DNA from 3 places in the Pseudoalteromonas sp. K222D genome. Region 2 is predicted to be linked to each of the others. Evidence: predicted binding sites of a transcription regulator. Region 2 holds the regulator's gene; each other region holds the start of a gene.
The links. Region 2 encodes ArgR, which controls arginine synthesis, uptake and breakdown. Its sites were predicted from a motif close to ANTGAATANNTATTCANT; they were not measured.
Positions count from the first base shown of each region.

Region 1: the regulator ArgR is predicted to act here: its motif matches at 2,138-2,155, upstream of J5X91_RS10305 (OadG family transporter subunit).
Region 3: the regulator ArgR is predicted to act here: its motif matches at 1,383-1,400, upstream of argC (N-acetyl-gamma-glutamyl-phosphate reductase).

Region 1 is NZ_JAGGDL010000017.1:79,518-82,803, forward strand. It holds gene J5X91_RS10295 (sodium ion-translocating decarboxylase subunit beta) at 1-34, opposite strand, end outside; gene oadA (sodium-extruding oxaloacetate decarboxylase subunit alpha) at 48-1,829, opposite strand; gene J5X91_RS10305 (OadG family transporter subunit) at 1,842-2,087, opposite strand; gene J5X91_RS10310 (DUF1328 family protein) at 2,731-2,901, shown strand; gene J5X91_RS10315 (hypothetical protein) at 2,967-3,158, shown strand.
Region 2 is NZ_JAGGDL010000006.1:4,610-7,895, forward strand. It holds gene ispB (octaprenyl diphosphate synthase) at 1-250, shown strand, start outside; gene mdh (malate dehydrogenase) at 353-1,285, opposite strand; gene argR (transcriptional regulator ArgR) at 1,512-1,979, shown strand; gene J5X91_RS04950 (Dyp-type peroxidase) at 1,995-2,894, opposite strand; gene J5X91_RS04955 (ABC transporter ATP-binding protein) at 2,945-3,286, opposite strand, start outside.
Region 3 is NZ_JAGGDL010000009.1:33,960-37,245, reverse strand. It holds gene argB (acetylglutamate kinase) at 1-221, opposite strand, end outside; gene argC (N-acetyl-gamma-glutamyl-phosphate reductase) at 222-1,232, opposite strand; gene argE (acetylornithine deacetylase) at 1,456-2,610, shown strand; gene panP (pyridoxal-dependent aspartate 1-decarboxylase PanP) at 2,674-3,286, opposite strand, start outside.

The DNA.
Region 1 (3,286 bases), on a different contig from region 2:
CTGTGGCATGCCAGAGGTTTAAAATACCATCCATCCTCTATTTACTCCTAAGCTAATGCAATCATAGCGTCGCCGGTAGTTACAGCATCGCCTTCACCAACTAACACTTCAGCAATTGTTCCGGTGTGCGTAGCGCGTATTTCAGTTTCCATTTTCATGGCTTCCATAATAATCACTACATCACCTTCATTCACAACTTGCCCTGCTTTTACCTTTATCTTAAAAATATTACCGGCTAAAGGGGCGTTAAGTGTTTCGCCTGATGCAACCGAAGCAGACTGAGGAATATGTTCTGAGTCTTTTAATGTAACTTCTTTAAGCTCGCCGCCTTGAGCTACAACAACGTCGTAAACCTTACCGTCTACTTTTACGCTGTATTGCTCAGCTTTAACGCTGTTGTTATTTGAAGCTGATTTAGAGGGAGCTTTATTACTTTTATCTTCAACACAAGGAACTGGCTCAAATGCATCTGGGTTGTTACGGTTTTTAATAAACTTCAAACCAACCTGTGGGAATAATGCATACGTTAGTACGTCATCAATTTGCTCATCAGCAAGAGTTAAACCTTGCTCTTGTACTTCTTTTAATAATTCAGCCTCAAGCGTTGCAAGCTCAGGTGCAATATTATCTGCAGGACGACAAGTAATTACCTCTGCTCCATCAAGCACACGCTCTTGTAGCTCTTTATTCATAGGTGCTGGTGTTAGGCCATATTCACCTTTTAATACGCCAGCTGTTTCTTTAGTAATTGTTTTATAGCGCTCACCCGTTAGTACATTAAGTACCGCTTGAGTGCCTACAATTTGCGACGTTGGTGTAACAAGCGGTAAAAAGCCAAGATCTTCACGTACACGTGGGATCTCAAGTAAAACTTCATTAAGCTTATCTGCTGCGCCTTGCTCTTTAAGCTGGTTTTCCATGTTAGTTAACATGCCACCAGGTACTTGCGCGAGTAAAATACGGCCATCAACCCCTTTTAAGCTACCTTCAAATGCCGCGTATTTTTTACGTACATCTCTAAAGTAAGCAGCAATTTCTTCTAGGTGATTTAAATCAAGCTCAGTATCACGCTCAGTCCCTTCAACTATCGATACAATAGTTTCAGTTGCGGTGTGTCCGTAAGTCATACTCATAGATGAAATTGCGGTATCAAGCATATCAATGCCTGCATCAATCGCTTTTTGATAAGTCGCAGTACTTAAACCTGTTGTGGCGTGGCACTGCATTGCAATTGGAATAGATACAGTTTCTTTTAGTGCTTTAATTAGTTTTTCAGCATCGTACGGCTTTAATAAACCCGCCATATCTTTAATACAAATTGAATGACAGCCTAAATCTTCCAACTGCTTAGCTAGCGTTAACCACATATCAAGCGTATGAACAGGGCTTACTGTATAAGAAATAGTCCCTTGGGCATGTGCGCCTACTTTTATAGCCGCTTTAATTGCCGTTTCAAGATTACGTACATCGTTCATTGCATCAAATATACGAAATACATCAACGCCATTTTTATGGGCACGCTCTACAAATTTTTCTACTACATCGTCAGCATAATGGCGGTAACCTAATAAATTTTGACCGCGTAATAGCATTTGCTGTTTAGTATTTGGCATCGCTTTTTTTAGTGCGCGAATACGCTCCCAAGGATCTTCACCTAAATAACGAATACACGAATCAAACGTAGCTCCACCCCACGACTCAATAGACCAATAACCTGCATCATCAAGCTTTTTTGCAATCGGTAGCATATCGTCAAGGCGCATACGAGTTGCTAACAATGATTGATGCGCATCACGTAGTACCAGTTCTGTTAATTTTAATTTAGCCATTTAAGTGCTCCTTTAATTATTGTTTGTTTTGTACTGAGCAATGGCAGCACTAATTGCGGCGATGTGCTCATTAGGCACACCTTGTGATTTAAAAGACGGTGTTCTGGCAGGCATTGCAAGCTCAGGCTCTGCAAAGCGAGATACCAGCTTAGACATAACCGTAACGCAGGTAATTAATAATGACAGAAACACAAACACCCCCACCATACCGGTTAGCATTAAGTTGCTTGCTGTTGTAAGTAAAGCAGCGATATCCATTTTCCTCTCCTATAAAACTTATACCGAAATCAAAATAAAAAATCATTTTACGTAAATAATTATTCACCGAATAATAACAAAAAACAGTGTTTTGTCTATAGCCTGTAAATTGGTAAAACCAATTTAAACAAAACTAACATGCTATTAATTAACTTAACACTACAAAAAGGACTAGATACGCGCTATTACATAGATAATAAAAATAGTGAATATAAATAAAAGTTATATAGGCGACCTAAAAACCGTTAATAATGCACTTAAAGTAAAGCGTTAACAGTTCTATTAGCATAAAGTAATTTCACCACTGGCAATTGGTCTTACCAAATATATTTGTTAATTATTCAACCATTTAAATAGCCGCTGTTATTAAGCCCGCTATGCTCGCAAGTCTCGAACTGCAATTTAATAGCTCTTAAACTCAATTCTAAAAATCAATATGCGCTAACTTCTCTTATAAAAAACTAACATCCATAATCACTTGTATCAGTATGAATAAATTACATAGCAAAGCGTAAAACTTACCATTGAGTGCACGCTGAAATAACACAAACAAAATCAAACCATTGATTTAAAAGCAAAAAAACAATGGCACGTAACTCGCATCATATCCATTGAGCAAATTTGATAAACCAAGGAGAATACAATGTTACGCTGGACAATCACTTTTTTAGTAATTGCTTTAATTGCTGCAGTGTTAGGTTTTGGTGGTATAGCAGGCGCCGCAGCGGGTATTGCAAAAATTATATTTTTTATATTTTTAATACTTTTAGTTATATCTTTAGTATCGGGTGCCCTACGTGGCAAAAAGCCCTAGGTAACAAACTAAAGTTTTAAACTAATTAAAAATCATTTAAATCAAAATTTACAAGGAATTACATTATGAATTCGACAACTTTAAGAGCAGCACTAATTGGCCTATTCGCAAGTTTATTTATTATGGGCTGTGAAGATAACCACGCAGAAGATGCTGGTGAACGTATTGACGAAGCAGTAACTGACGTGCAAAACAAAGTTGAAGATGCATGTGAAGAAGTAAAAGAAGGTGTAAATGCAGAAGAAACTAACTGTTAATTCTTCTAATTTATTAAAAAAACGGCTCTAAAATGAGTAATGCCAGTCAGTTAACACTGACTGGCTTTTTTTTATAGGGATATTTAGATGGTTTCTTTTTCACACATCGTGGAAAGCTGCGCTCATGA
Region 2 (3,286 bases):
TTATGCAATGCAACATGGTAATGAGCAGCAAACACAGCTGATCCGTGACGCTATAGAGCACAGTAATGGCATGGATCATCTTGAAGAAATTTTAGCGGCACTTAAACAAACCAATGCGCTTGAATTTACGATGCAAAAGGCCGAACTTGAAGCCGACAAAGCCATTGCTTGCTTAGACTTTTTAGCTGAGTCTGAATATAAACAAGCACTTGTGAGCCTTGCCCGTATTGCAGTTGATCGCGATCACTAACTTTACTGCCTTTATGTGTAGCTAACCTGGGTGCAGGTTAGCTAAATTCCGAGCAATAAAAAGCCTGCAAACGCAGGCTTTTTTGTCACTTTATTTTGGCTATTACGCCATGAAATCAACACCTTCTTTGATGTCTTTTTTCAGTGTTTCAAGCATGTCATTTTTTGCTTTTGTTTCAAATGCGCTTAGTTCGCCGTAAGAAAGAATTTCTTCTACGCCGTTTTTACCTAAACGTACTGGGTGTGCAAAGTACTCCGCATCGCCATTTTCAACAGCAACGTACGCGTAATCTACAACGTCTTCACCTTGTAGGCCTTTAACTAAAGACATACAAAAACGAGCTGCTGCTGCACCCATTGATAAAGTAGCTGAACCGCCACCCGCTTTAGCATTTACAACTTCAGTACCCGCATTTTGGATACGTGGAGTAAGTGCTGCAACTTCTTCATCTGTAAAGCTCACGCCTTCAACTTGAGAAAGTAGAGGTAAAATAGTAGTACCTGAGTGGCCACCAATTACAGGAACTTTAACAGTTGCTACGTCTACGCCTTTAAGTTCAGCAACAAATGCTTCTGAACGAATAACGTCAAGCGTAGTAATACCGAATACGCGTTTAGCGTCGTAAGTACCAGCTTTTTTAAATACTTCAGCAACAATTGGTACAGTGCCGTTTACTGGGTTAGTAATAATACCTACTAACGCTTTAGGACAACTTGCAACTATGCCTTCTGCTAACGTTTTGATGATGCCAGCATTTACATTAAATAAATCTGCACGATCCATACCTGGCTTACGTGGCATGCCAGCAGGAATAAGTACGATATCAGCATCTTTAAGCGCTTCATTTAACGCATCAGCGCCAAAGCCAGCTACTTTAACCGCTGTAGGGATATGAGATAGATCAACCGCAACACCTGGAACTACTGGTGCAACATCATATAGTGATAATTCAGAACCAGCTGGTAAGCCTGTTTTTAATAATAAAGACAACGCTTGACCGATACCGCCTGCAGCACCTAATACAGCAACTTTCATTGGAATTCTCCGTGATTTGAGGTAGGAAATATTTATGGCTCTAAGATAAAGAAATTAGCGACTAAAAACAAATTTATCCTGCCTATTTTCGTAATATTTTAGACCATAGTTGTAAAAACATTTGGCCTGAATACAGTAAACTGGCAAGTTAAATAAACAACTGCTGCATAATTATTCGTTTTTGTGTAGAATTTGCGGCATGGATAATAAAAAGCAAATAAAAACTATGCAACCACAAGACAAACAGGAAGCGTTAGTAAAAGCATTTAAAGCGCTTTTAAAAGAAGAAAACTTTGGTTCTCAAGGCGATATAGTAGATTCGTTAAAAGAGCAAGGTTTTGACAATATAAGCCAAAGTAAAGTGTCGCGCATGCTTAGTAAGTTTGGCGCGGTACGAACGCGCAATGCCAAACAAGAAATGGTGTATTGCTTGCCAGCAGAAATGGGCGTACCCACAGCAAAAAGCCCGTTGCGCCAGCTTGTTATTGATATAATGCATAACGAAATGATGATTATTATCCGTACCAGTCCAGGCGCGGCTCAGCTTATTGCGCGTTTACTTGACTCATTAGGTAAAGCCGATGGCGTGTTAGGTACTATAGCTGGCGACGACACTATTTTTATTGCCCCAGCTAAAATATCTGAAATAGACTTAACCCTAGAGCGGGTACGTATTTTATTTGATACGGTTTAGTATTTAAAACATGCGTTATAACTGTTTTAAAAACCCAACTGACGGTGCAAAAAACGCAGACCCCATATCGGCTTGAGTAAAATCAAGCCAATGATCATAGCACTCCCCCTCACCTAAACGACTTTTTAATACCTGTTCAAATGCGGTTCCACTGGCCGAGCAAGTAATTGACAGCATTCCTTGCTCGTAAACATCGCCATAAGGCATGCCTTGATTAAGTAATATTGGCTGGCCTTGCTCATCTTTTAATTCACTGCGTTGTGCATGGCTGGTTTCAAGCGCTGGGGCTATAAGAGTGTTGTCTAAGCGAGTGCGACCTATTATTTGCTCTTGCTCATCTAGCGATAGATGCTGCCATACGCTTAGATCGTGCTTATAACGTTGCACATGAATATAACTGCCTTGATCCTCAAAGCTACCTGGTTTATTTATTAACGCCGTTGCCCGCTTTTGTCGGCCATGCGGCATTTTGCCACCATAAATAAAACCATTGAAATCGCGACCATCTAAAAATCTAAAATTACGAATTTGTTCCACCAGCTCTACGTCTGGTGCAAATAACTTTAAAATTTGCAGTGCAAATAAATGATTGACGTCTTCGCGGTCTGAACGTATTTGCACAAACAAATCACACGGCTGCACGCTCATTGCGTGTTCATTATGATTTATATTAGGAAAGCTTTGTAGTTCACTGGGGATATACTCTGGCAAAATATGCGGCCAATACTGTGCACCAATAGCCACCATACAAGAAAGCATAGATTCAGAAAACTGATCGCTAAACTCTTCCTCAATAGCGCTTACTTGCTTGAGCTTTGTACGTAATGACTCATCTTGGCCATCAAACACATTAAAAAATAAATGCAAACCGTGTAAGTTTGCTTCAGCACAAATCCCTGATTGCGCTTGTGCCATTGTTATTCCTTAGCTTATAAATAGATAAACACAGCGAATAACAAATTAATTTATGATTCGAAAAAATTCACCGTGTGGGGGTTTATTTTTATTATAACCTGCTCATTTTGAACAAATGACTGGCCATATTGCGCTGCAACTTCTATTTCTTGTTGTGCAATAACTACAGTGTAAACATAAGCCGAACCAATAAAACGACTGCTTAATATGGTGGCGCGTTCACTATGGCTATCTTTTTTATTGTCGCTCATTAGCTCTATTTGATGAGGACGCACATATATTTTTCCTATATTAGCCTGATGCTGGTGCGCAATAACCGACTCAACTAGGCCAAAAGCGGTTTTATATTCAGTTGCTGTTAACACTTCTGCGCTTAAGTATATGCCCTGACC
Region 3 (3,286 bases), on a different contig from region 2:
ATGTAAGGCATTTGCTCTTTAGGGCTAATACGTAAACCTTGATGCTTTGCGCTAGCAAAACCAGCGTCTTTAAGCCAAGTGTCTACAAGCGCGCCTCCGCCATGCACAATGACAAACTGCGCGTTGTGCTGCTCATTAAGTACTGAAAATAATGCTTTAGCCGCGTTTTCGGTATTAAGTACAGCGCCACCAAGTTTAATTACCCAGGTTTTTTTACTCATTTAAAACGATCCTTTTAAGCCTGTGGTATGCGCCAATCCCATTGATAAATTAATACACTGCAAAGCTTGCCCTGCAGCACCTTTTAATAAATTATCAATGGCAGCTATAACAATTAACTGTGTGCCTTGTTGCTGCCAGCCAATATCTACATATGGCTGTTTAGCTACGCCTTTAATTGAGGGGATTTTATCGCCCAGCAAACGAATTAACGGCTCATCGGCAAGTACTTGGTACGCTTGTGTTACTTGCTCAATGGTGACATTAGGTTTTAATTGCACATAAATAGTTTCTAAAATACCACGTGGGAAGTTACCTAAATGCGGTGTAAATAAAACATCGTGACCAAGGTGTTGCTCTATTTCAGGGCCATGACGATGATTAAATAAACCATAAGGGGCAAGCGATACTTCGCAAAAATGAGTACCAATGCTAGCTTTACGCCCTGCGCCGGTTACACCCGATACCGCATTAATTATAATTGTTTGCTCAGTTAATAAGTCGGCCTGCTGCAAAGGCTTAAGCGCATTAAGCGCAGCCGTAGGGTAACAACCAGCTACAGCTACTAATTGCGCCGCGGCAATAGCATCGCTATTCCACTCAGCCAAACCATAAGCAGCTTGATCTAATAACTCTGGATGTTGATGCTCAAAGCCATAATAAGTAACGTAGTCGTCATTGCTCGCAAGGCGATACCCACCAGATAAATCAAATACCTTTTTACCCATGGCTAAAAAACGCGGCGCTAAATCTACGCTTACTTTATGATCGGTACATAAGCACACGTAATCGGCACTGTTTTCAATATCGCTAAAAGCAGATTCACTAAGAGGTAGTAAAGGCTGATCGAGTAGCCCTAAGTGTTCGGGGTATAAATCACTCAGCAGTTTATTTTTATCTAAGCTACCTTGAGATACATAACAGCCAGTTAAAATTAGTTTAGGGTGCTTAGCAACTAAACTTGCTAGTTCTGCGCCGCTATAACCGCTTGCGCCAATAATCACTACATTCATTGTTTACTCGTTATTTAAAATTATTACTACTTATCCATGTTGTTCGCTTAAACTAGCTCTGAGGCTAATTAAGACTTTAATTTATTAATGAATGTTGATTATCGTCGTATTATTTTCATGGCGCTACTTTTAAAATATTTATGCTTAAAAAGTGAATTGATATTCATCATAAATACTTTTATATTGTTATGCAATTAAATTGATTACTTATTTTGGATTTTTTATGTCTTTGCCTTCATTTATTTCTATGTACCAACAATTAATTGCAGCACCTTCTATTAGTGCCATTGAAGATAGCCTGTGTATGAGTAATAAAAATGTTATTGAATTACTGGCACAATGGTGTGAAAGCTTAGGTTTTAGCTGTGAAATAATTGAATTAGAAGGCGGCAAAGGTCGCTATAATTTATTAGCTAAACGCGGTAAAGGCGATGGTGGATTAATGCTCGCTGGCCATACCGATACAGTGCCATTTGACGATAGCCGCTGGAATCATAATCCATTTAAATTGACCGAGCACAACAACAAACTATATGGCTTAGGTAGTATTGATATGAAAGGCTTTTTTGCTTTTGTACTGCAAGCTATTAGTGAACTTGATGAAAAACAGCAAACTCAGCCTATTTTGATCTTAGCCACCGCCGATGAAGAAACAACAATGGCCGGTGCTCAGCAAATTTGTAAACATCCAAATTTAAAACCGGATCGCTGTATAATTGGCGAACCCACTGATATGACTCCGGTATTTACACATAAAGGGCATATGAGTACCGCAATTAGAGTAGTCGGACGCTCAGGCCATAGCTCAGATCCCGAACGTGGTGTTAACGCCATCGAAGTAATGTACAAAGTGATTACAAAACTACTGATCTTAAAAGAACAGTTAAAGCATAAATATTCAATAGAACACTTTGAAATACCCTATCCAACCTTAAATTTTGGTAATATTCATGGTGGCGACAACGCCAACCGAATTTGTGGTTGCTGCGAAATGCATATAGATATGCGCCCATTACCGGGCTTAAGCGTGCAAGAACTGCAAATGTTAGTACTTGATGCAACTCACGAAATAAACCAGCAATACCCAAATGCCGTAAGCGTAATTGATTTACACGAACCAATCCCGGCATTTACTGGTAGCACCAATAGCGCTTTGGTTAAACTAGCCGAAAAAATAGCGGGGCAAAAAGCGGTGGCGGTAAACTACTGTACTGAAGCGCCATTTATTCAACAGCTTGGTTGTGAAACCATAGTAATGGGCCCCGGCTCTATAAACCAAGCGCACCAACCTGATGAGTTTTTAGCAATGGAAAAAATTAAGCCTTCACAGCAAATTATCACTAATATAATTAAAGCGAGTTGCTTTAGCTTTTCTTAATTGCCATTGTAAAACTAAAAAAGACGCTATTAAGCGTCTTTTTTATTTAAGCTAATATTTTAATTACATATACTTGCTTAAGTACTTTTTAAATACCGGATCTGTTTTAGCCAACTCTTTTTGTTCTGCTAAAATTTCTTTTAAAATAACGCCTGATGTAAGTGGGTTAGCAAGTACTACCCTAAATACCACTGTGGGCTGATTATCGTATTGAGTAGGCGTTAAACGCGTACGTGATACAAATGATCGTCCTGATTCACGTTGCCGTTTTTGCATACTTGCAGTAAAGCGATTAAGTGAGGCAAAAATATCAATCCGTGTTTGCGGATCAGCATCTGCAATTGCCTGCTTTATTTGTTTAGGCACATAACGATACGTTAATAAGCACAGCTCTGGCTCTGAAATCAGCTCAAAATCTTCATCTGCTTTAATTAAATTAGCAAAGTAATGGGCTTTTTTAATACTACGATCGATTAGCATTTCGTAGCCTTTACGGCCAATTACACGTAAGCAAGCATGTACTAACATTGCCATACCCGGGCGACTTCCCTCAAGTGTATGGCTACCTAAATCTTTTGAGCCTTTACGTAAAATATACTCTGCATGATGTTCAATTGCATCGGTAGCGGTTGGATCTTTAAACAACACCAGCCCAGCTCCCATAGGAACATACATT